2 regions of the Paenibacillus sp. J22P169 genome follow, and region 2 is predicted to be linked to the other one. Evidence: riboswitches for the same ligand, from Rfam matches in the RefSeq annotation. Region 2 holds a riboswitch; the other holds the start of a gene.
What was found. A riboswitch is a leader RNA that binds a small molecule or an ion and turns the genes downstream of it on or off. The one in region 2 is predicted to bind ZMP and ZTP.
Positions count from the first base shown of each region.

Region 1: it holds a riboswitch for ZMP and ZTP, as region 2 does, so the genes downstream of both, rpiB (ribose 5-phosphate isomerase B) here and AC58QG_RS06315 (bifunctional 5,10-methylenetetrahydrofolate dehydrogenase/5,10-methenyltetrahydrofolate cyclohydrolase) in region 2, are expected to answer to the same signal.

Region 1 covers NZ_JCAUAO010000010.1:24,631-29,049, forward strand. The annotation lists gene AC58QG_RS30175 (L-threonylcarbamoyladenylate synthase) at 1-418, shown strand, start outside; gene AC58QG_RS30180 (manganese efflux pump MntP) at 483-1,043, shown strand; gene AC58QG_RS30185 (low molecular weight protein arginine phosphatase) at 1,187-1,759, shown strand; ZMP/ZTP riboswitch at 1,835-1,915, shown strand; gene rpiB (ribose 5-phosphate isomerase B) at 2,020-2,478, shown strand; gene AC58QG_RS30195 (TIGR01440 family protein) at 2,494-3,105, shown strand; gene glyA (serine hydroxymethyltransferase) at 3,142-4,392, shown strand.
Region 2 covers NZ_JCAUAO010000001.1:1,353,399-1,357,817, forward strand. The annotation lists gene AC58QG_RS06300 (sugar phosphate isomerase/epimerase family protein) at 1-6, opposite strand, end outside; gene AC58QG_RS06305 (VOC family protein) at 178-546, opposite strand; gene AC58QG_RS06310 (DUF6886 family protein) at 571-1,098, opposite strand; gene AC58QG_RS06315 (bifunctional 5,10-methylenetetrahydrofolate dehydrogenase/5,10-methenyltetrahydrofolate cyclohydrolase) at 1,121-1,969, opposite strand; ZMP/ZTP riboswitch at 2,025-2,102, opposite strand; gene AC58QG_RS06320 (hypothetical protein) at 2,164-3,792, opposite strand; gene AC58QG_RS06325 (sugar phosphate isomerase/epimerase) at 3,825-4,419, opposite strand, start outside.

The sequences.
Region 1 (4,419 bases), on a different contig from region 2:
GCCTATTCATGTTTCTGAGCCGACAGAGGTAGAAGCCTCGGATATCCCTCGTGCTCCAGGTATGAAGTACACACATTATGCGCCGAAGGGCTTTATGCACATCGTTCAAGGGGATGATGTGCAGGAAGTCTCCGCATGGATTCAACAAGATATTGATGCTGCGAAGGCACGTGGAGAATCGACGGGGATTCTCACTTTTGAAGAAAGAGTACGGGGGTATCGCGCTGATCTCGTTCTCGCGTGCGGCTCCTTATCAGAACCAGATTCGATTGCACGGGAGCTATATAGCGCTCTGCGGACTTTTGATCACAAAGGCATTAGCTATATTGTTGCAGAAGGTGTCCCGGATTCAGGTATTGGCAGCGCGATAATGAATCGACTGCTCAAAGCAGCGGGGCATGAGCGTATCCGTCTCTAATTAGCATGATTCCCAGTTTGTCCGCATATCTTGAGAAAGAATCGTGGACAAGGGGGATCGTGCTATGCTCGCATCTGGGATACAAGTTGGGCAACTCATGACAATTGGAATAATGGCGATTGCTTTGGGCCTGGATGCTTTTTCGTTAGGAATTGGCATAGGAATGAAGGGCATTCGTTTGTTGGATATTTTGAAAATTAGCATTGTTATCGGACTTTTCCATGTGCTCATGCCGCTGATGGGGATGTTTATGGGGCAATATGTTTCCCTCCTTCTGGGTAACGTTGCGACGGCCGCAGGGGGATGTTTACTTATTTTGCTTGGAGCCCATATGGTATACAGCTCGATACGCGGGGAAGAAGCGACGGCCTTCGATCATCGGACGCTATGGGGGCTTATCATATTTGCCCTCAGTGTTAGTATAGATTCATTCTCTGTGGGTGTTTCGCTGGGGATGTTTGCCACGGATATTGTGCTCACAGTGCTCATCTTTGGTTTGTTTGGCGGGTTGCTTTCGATAGCGGGCTTGCTATTAGGCAGACGGGTTAGCGGTTGGGTAGGCGAATACGGCGAGGCATTCGGCGGACTTATCTTATTAGGGTTTGGGATCAAGTTTTTACTATGATACAATACGGGTAATCACGGACGGTGCATCCGTTTATTTCAAAATTTTAGATTTTTTTTGTTTCACACAAAAAGTTAGCTAAATTTCTATATAAACGCATCCCTCCTAAGTGGAGGGGGAGTCGTTTATTTCGGGAGGATTTCATGTTGCGAATTCTATTTGTCTGTACAGGAAATACGTGCCGCAGTCCGTTAGCTGAAGGTTTGCTGCGTATGAGGGTGCGTCAAGAGGGGCTTGCGGCGGAGGTTCGTTCGGCAGGTGTATCTGCGATGACGGGGGGCCCGATTTCAAGGAATAGCCAGTCTCTTCTTCATGAAGCGGGTTTTAAGGAATCGATAAGTTCTCTAGCGATTAGCGCCGCGGATGTCGATTGGGCGGATCTGATCCTGACGATGACGACAGGACACAAACGCACGGTGATTGGGCGCTTTCCTCATGCGGTCGAGAAGACCTATACGCTCAAAGAGTATGTAGAGGACGATGATCGAATTCTCAAGGCGATTGAAGAAAGGGAGCAACTTGCGACAGAGCTTCAGCTTAAACAGGCGCTGTCCCAAACCGTATCCATAGAAGAAAGAAGTCGTATGTATACACTGGAGAACACAATTCCAGATTATGATATTTCCGATCCTTATGGCGGATCATTAGCCGATTATCGGTACACAGCTGAGGAAATTAGCCGAAGCTTAGATAAATTGGTGAAAAAATTACGCTAACCTTAGGTAATCAATGGGATAGGCCAATAGAGCTTTACACATCGCAGGGAATGCGATAAAATATAGGTAACAAGCAAGACTCAATGTAACTGGCGACGAGTGGGGTTAACCACAATGGAGCATTGAGCTATACGGCCGGTCGCCTGGGCAAAAGAGCAACGCGCGTTTTTTAGCGTGTGCGCTCTTTTTTTCGTTTTTGGTGAGCTTTGGGATATAATAGGATGGTCGAATTCGAACAGTCAAAAAGGAGCGTTTTATTCATGAAAATTGCTTTAGGTGCAGATCATGCAGGCTATCGTTTGAAAGATGTTATCATTCCTTTTATTGAATCATTAGGTCATCAAGTGATCGATTTCGGATGCAGCTGCGGCGATTCCGTCGATTATCCGGATTATGCACTTCAAGTTTGCGAAAAAGTTGTTTCGGGAGAAGCAGACAAAGGGATTCTGCTTTGTGGAACAGGCATTGGGATGTCTATTGCTGCCAATAAGGTTCCGGGAATCCGCTGTGCACTTGTGCATGACCTTTTCTCCGCGAAAGCGACACGTGAACATAATGATACGAACGTGCTAGCGATGGGTGAGCGAGTAGTTGGACCTGGCGTAGCGGAAGAAATCGTCAAAATCTGGTTGGAAACCGAGTTTTCAGAAGGTGTCCGCCATAAGAATCGAATCAACAAAGTGCAGAGCATCGAAGATCGTTTCACGGTACATCCCTAGAAATGAGGGAGCACAATGACAGATTCTATGTTTGACCCTATAGCAGCAGCGGTTGCGGTAGAAGCAAACTTGCGGGCGCTGGTTGAGGTTGCTGGGCTTCGCCCTGGGAACATATTAGTGATCGGCACGAGCACGAGTGAAATTCTCGGGCATCAGATCGGTACCTCAGGTACGCTGGATGCGGCGAAGCCGATTTTCGAGACGGTTAAGCGCATTTGCGGCGAGTTCGGTCTGTTTGCGGCTTATCAGTGCTGCGAGCATCTGAATCGTGCGCTGGTCGTGGAGGAAGAGCTGCTGACGCTAGCGCCGCAGCATGAGCCGGTTTCCGTGATTCCCGTGCCGAAGGCCGGGGGCTCGATGGCTTCCTATGCGTACAGACACTTCGCAAAGCCGGTCGTTGTCGAGACGATTCAGGCGCATGCGGGCATCGATATTGGCTCAACGCTGATCGGGATGCATCTGCGCAGAGTCGTTGTTCCCGTAAGGCCGCCGGTTCGGCATATTGGCCAGGCTTATGTCACGATGGCCTTCGCGCGGCCGAAGCTGATCGGTGGTACAAGAGCTGTGTACTCCGCAGATCTGGCGGATCAACTTTATCAACAAGCTGCACCTGATGCAGATTGCTAATTTATTTTTGACTATCATCCTTAGGAGGAATTCCATATGACAAACTTTTTGAGCAAGCAAGATCCGAAAATCGTAGAAGCGATGAACCTTGAGCTAGGCCGTCAACGCGACAAAATTGAGCTAATTGCTTCCGAGAACATCGTAAGCCAAGCGGTTCTTGAAGCTATGGGTACTGTACTTACGAACAAATACGCAGAAGGCTACCCAGGCAAAAGATACTATGGTGGCTGTGAGTACGTAGACATCGTGGAAGACATCGCTCGTGACCGCGCGAAAGAGCTTTTCGGTGCTGAGCACGCGAACGTTCAACCGCATTCCGGCGCACAAGCGAACATGGCTGTTTACTTGGCTGCTCTAAACCCTGGTGATACAGTTCTTGGTATGAACCTTGCGCATGGTGGTCACTTAACACATGGTAGCCCTGTCAATGCTTCCGGTATCCTTTACAACTTCGTAGCTTACGGCGTAAGTGAAAAAGATTTCCGCATCGACTATGATGATGTTCGCAAAGCAGCTTTCAAACATAAGCCTCGCATGCTCGTAGCTGGTGCAAGTGCATACCCGCGTACGATTGATTTCGAAGCATTGGCTTCGATCGCTAACGATGTAGGCGCTTTGTTCTTCGTTGATATGGCGCACATTGCGGGTCTAGTTGCAGCTGGCTTGCATCCGAACCCAGTGCCACACGCACATTTCGTAACAACTACAACACACAAAACGCTTCGTGGTCCTCGCGGCGGTATGATTCTTACTAAGAAAGCTTGGGCTGCAGCGATTGATAAAGCGGTATTCCCTGGTTCCCAAGGCGGACCTTTGATGCATACGATCGCAGCTAAAGCTGTTTCCTTCGGTGAAGCTCTTCAACCAGACTTTAAAGTATACGGTCAAAATGTTATCAGCAATGCACAAGCTTTGGCGACGGCTCTTACAGCTGAAGGCATCAACCTTGTTTCCGGTGGTACGGATAACCACTTGATGTTGGTTGACTTGCGCAACCTGAACATCTCAGGTAAAGACGCTGAGCACGTGCTTGATGAAATCGGTATTACAGCGAACAAAAACGCGATTCCTTTCGACCCAACTAGCCCGTTCATTACAAGCGGTATCCGCTTAGGTACACCAGCTGTGACTTCCCGCGGAATGGACGAAGAAGCAATGAAAACAATCGCGAAAGTTATTGCTCTTACGTTGAAAAATCCAAAAGACGAAGCTACGCTTGAGAAAGCTCGTGGCATGGTGTCCGATCTAACGGCGCAATTCCCACTTTACCCAGGTTTGACGTACTAATCTTTATTTGCAGGGGCCAGCTCATTG
Region 2 (4,419 bases):
GTACATGTCCATTCCTCCTATCGTTACTTACTACTCTACTATAACAAAAAATACTATCAATTGGATCATAAATATATCCAATTTGATAGCTATAATATGTGAATAGACATATTTGGACGAACAAAAATAAAGCTGCCTCGCGGCAGCCCGTTCGAAATACTAGAGATTTTGTATAGCTTATCGTGCATTCGAATCCGCTTGAGAAATACCCACAATGGTTCCACTCGGATCAGTAAAATAGGCAAGGTAGCCCATTCCAGGCATGCTCATTTTCGGAACGACAATGGTTCCTCCATTCGTAGTAACAGATGCTAGATAATCATCGATCGAAGTTACCTCGATAGAATTAATGGTTCGGTTCAAGCCATCAGGTGACTTCAATAATCCTCCATCAATACCTGGTACATCACTGTTTCCCGTCTTAATAAACCAATAATCTTGTGGCCCTGGAAACTTCATGAATTCCCAATTAAATGTTCGTGTATAGAACTCGATGAGTTGATTAGGATCTGCTGCTTGCATTTCGAATCGTAATATCCTGCTCATAACGGCACCTCCCTTTTTCTCATTTTAACAATTAGGTCGCTGCTGCGCAAAACCCATCCTGCACATGGAATAATTGAAGCTCGTCTGCTGAATTTTATCGCATAAATCCCACAGATTATCTAAGAGTCGCACTTCTATATTTCTCCTGATAAGCTCTCCGAATAGATCCTTTATTTCAAAACGATGGATAGGAACTTGTGATGTTTCACTCACATAGTACCCCGCACTAGCATCATGCATATAAAAATGGGACGAATCAAATTCATATAGATATAACGTGGTATGCTTCATAATTTCAAACCATTTGTGTTCAATCGCTACAACATGTTTCATTGAACTCGAGGAGACGTAATTCCTTTTATCTGCCTCCGTGGTTGCTTCATTACAATGATACGTCACTCTCGGACAATTTCGAGGCGTTAGGAAATTAGGCAAACATCTTTCGTTGATTGCCCAAACTAGTCCTCTTTCTTGATCCAGTTCTTTTCTAGTAGGAATTCTGGGGTGAAAAATAGCAATGTCTTTCTCTTCGCTCACATGAAATAGTTTCACTTTTGCTCCCTCCCCCATTTCATCATTCAATAAGTTGCTTTTCAGCCGCTTCGACTGTATGTTTCAGCAGGGTAGCTATTGTGACAGGACCGACCCCTGCAGGCACTGGTGTAATTGCAGAAGCATTTTCCATACAAGCCTCATAATCAACATCCCCGATATTACCTTCATTGTATCCTGCATCCAAAACGATGGCACCAGGTTTAATCCATTCCCCTTGCACAAATTTCGGTTTACCAACCGCCGCTACGACAATGTCACCTAATCGAACCATCTCTGCTACATTCGTCGTCTTCGAATGGCAGATGGTTACCGTTGCGTTCCGATTTAATAGCATCATGGAAACTGGCTTTCCGAGGATAGGACTTCTGCCTATTACCACAGCGTGTTTGCCCTCTATGGCGATGTGGTAATAGTCCATAATAGCGATTATAGCCGCTGGGGTACAGGAAGGAAATTCAGCAAAACCGAAGGCATTTTGAGCAAATCCTAACGTAGTTACACCATCCACATCTTTCTCAACATGAATGGCTTCAAATGCAGCCCTTTCATCTATGTGATGAGGGACAGGATGTTGTAACAAAATCCCATGGACATGCGGGTCTGCATTCAGTTTAAGAATCTCAGCAACCAAATCTTCTGTCGTTGTATGCGCGGGAAGCTCGATACGAATGGACTGAATACCCAGTCGCTTGCACGCATTCCCTTTCATCCTCACATAGGTAGCTGATGAGGGATCATCTCCAACTAAAATCGTCGCCAAGCAGGGGATGATCCCTTTCATGGATAATTTCTTTATTCTACTTCGCAGAGCCTCTTTCATGTCTGTTGCCACTCGATTACCATCCAAGATTAATGTTTCCGCGGTCATCTCATCATCCCTCTCAAGTTAAGAGCAAACATAAAGAGGTAAGGGGATTTCCCCTTACCTCTGCCCAGGCGTACGGCCATTATCGATGTACTCCCTCATGGTTACCCATGCTCCGCCAGTTACACATCGTTTAATTATAGTTGTATCATAGCAACGAATTCCATTATTTTCAATATCTTGGCCTGAGAAAATAACTATAAAGTTGCCGGCGACATGAAGAACGAATACCACATATTCGTCATGAATACATCAAGTACAACGAAATAGAACATTTCCAAACCAACATTCCGTTCGGACAGTCCTTTTCGCCATAAGCACGTCATCCCATAAGAAATCAAAGCAAAAATAACAAGTAGTAACAAGCAAGCCCATACCGATTGCAAGAAATCAGGCATCACTTGTAAAGCAATTGTCTTCCGATAATCTCCGATAAATATGGCTTTTACGATGAGATACATCGCGAGTGATATCCCAAAATGCCTCCTGGCGTGCTCATCGTAATGATATTGCCAGAATACACTGATCACGACTAAATATAGGCCAGGCAATAAGATCCATTTTAAACTTATTAGTGCCGTGAGAACGCCAATCCCCCAAAAAAGTGGTAGATTGCCTGCAGCCTCTTGTAAGTCCTCTACACGAATCTTGTTCATACTCTGCTGATAAGGAAGTTGATCAGTGGCGTAAAACACTCGAAATGATTCCGCATTCACAGCATCCAGCCAAACAGCTAATGAATTTCCTTTGATTGTCGCGAAGTTCGGATAGGAAGCGAAACCACCGAATTGGCTAATCCGAGTGGAGTCCACCATTTTACCATCCTTAAAGCCAACCTTGTACACCTCTTGACTCGTTTGGCGCCTATTCTTCTCATAAACAGACGATACCACTAGCGTTACTTCGCCAGAAGAAGCATGCGTGAACGAAGGATGCAGAATTGTATCCGAATCACTCTTTTTCGAGACGGGAAGATTGATGATGTCGTCTTGCACCTTATCCGGTTGATTCGAAGAGAATGTAAGTACGTGCAGCGTACTCTTCCCTGATTTACGTGAACTGGTCGTATACACCGTTATCAATGAAGAACCATCTACAGCCAGCGCTATATCATCTAAACTACTCGTTGCAAAATCGACATCCTTTATTTTGTTCTGCACAAGCGGCTTCCAAGTTCCGGCTGCAAGATTGGCATAATGAAAGGATTCATTGCCATCTTTACTGATTGCGTAGACTAGTGAAAGACTGCCAGACGCATCCAGATGACCTTGGATATGTTTAATATTCGCGATATCAAGCTGTGACCAACTTAGCTTTTCATTCGGATGAAATGCACTCACATAAAGCGTTGAATCATTGTAAGCCAGCAGGATGCTTTCCCCTTTTGAGCCAACAACCGCTTGCACGTCATTCAAATCGTTTACAAGCAGATTACTCTTTGGTGACCATGAACCATTCTTCCACTCACTCCCGAAAAGTTTATTACCATCGCCGATCCAGATGACATGATCTCTGTCAATCATCCTATAAGCATGGAGAGAACCTGTATCGGGTAAGGGACGAGTCTCTGAGCTATGTTGCCCCTCCTGATCAATCGTGACCATTTCGAGCGTTTTCCCTGCTAGATACGTAAAGCTGCTATCGCCAACCATTTGCACGGGTTCACCATACGTTGCTACCTGCGTTAATTCCGTTGCACGGCCGAAAGGCGCCGGATATGGCTTTACATTTTCATTCGCTAACATGAACGTTTGAATCAAACCGATGACGAGGATCGCCACTAGAAATGGCACATACGTAAATAGCTTCCATCTTGATTTCTTCACTTCTTACTTACCTCCAAAACTTTCCTACTACCCTATCGGAAATGATTTCTGGCGTTTAATTTTCCAATGTTCAATAAACGCGCAACCCAATCATAACATTGATTCAATTGCTCTTCACTAATAAAATCAGAACGGTGCTCAAACATGATCTTCACTTGATCATTCTGCTCGGCAATCAACTCGAGATATTCCTCAATCGGTGCCCAGCCGTCACGAGGATCCAGATCAGGCAGTACGGGATGACGAGAATTGGCAATCGTTTCATTCACTTGTACATTACTTAGATGGATCGAATAGGCAAAACGCGCGAATTTACGAATGACTTTTTTGGCATCAAAAAAAGGATCTATTTTTTCCTGCAAATACAGTCTCGCCGTGTCCAGACAGACTTTTATATGGGGATACTTCACCAATAGCTCCTCAAGAAAATCCGTCTCATAAATATATCGATTCAATGCATCAAATTCCAGGACCGGAATGAAGGCATACTCCTCGCATTTCTTTGTCAACCATTGAAAAAGCAGCTCTGTCCTATCCTTCAGTGTCTCAAAGTTAATCTCAATTTCATACATATACTCAGATTCATCTGAAAATCTCCAATTACGCCAATCCACCCTTTCGTCCAAT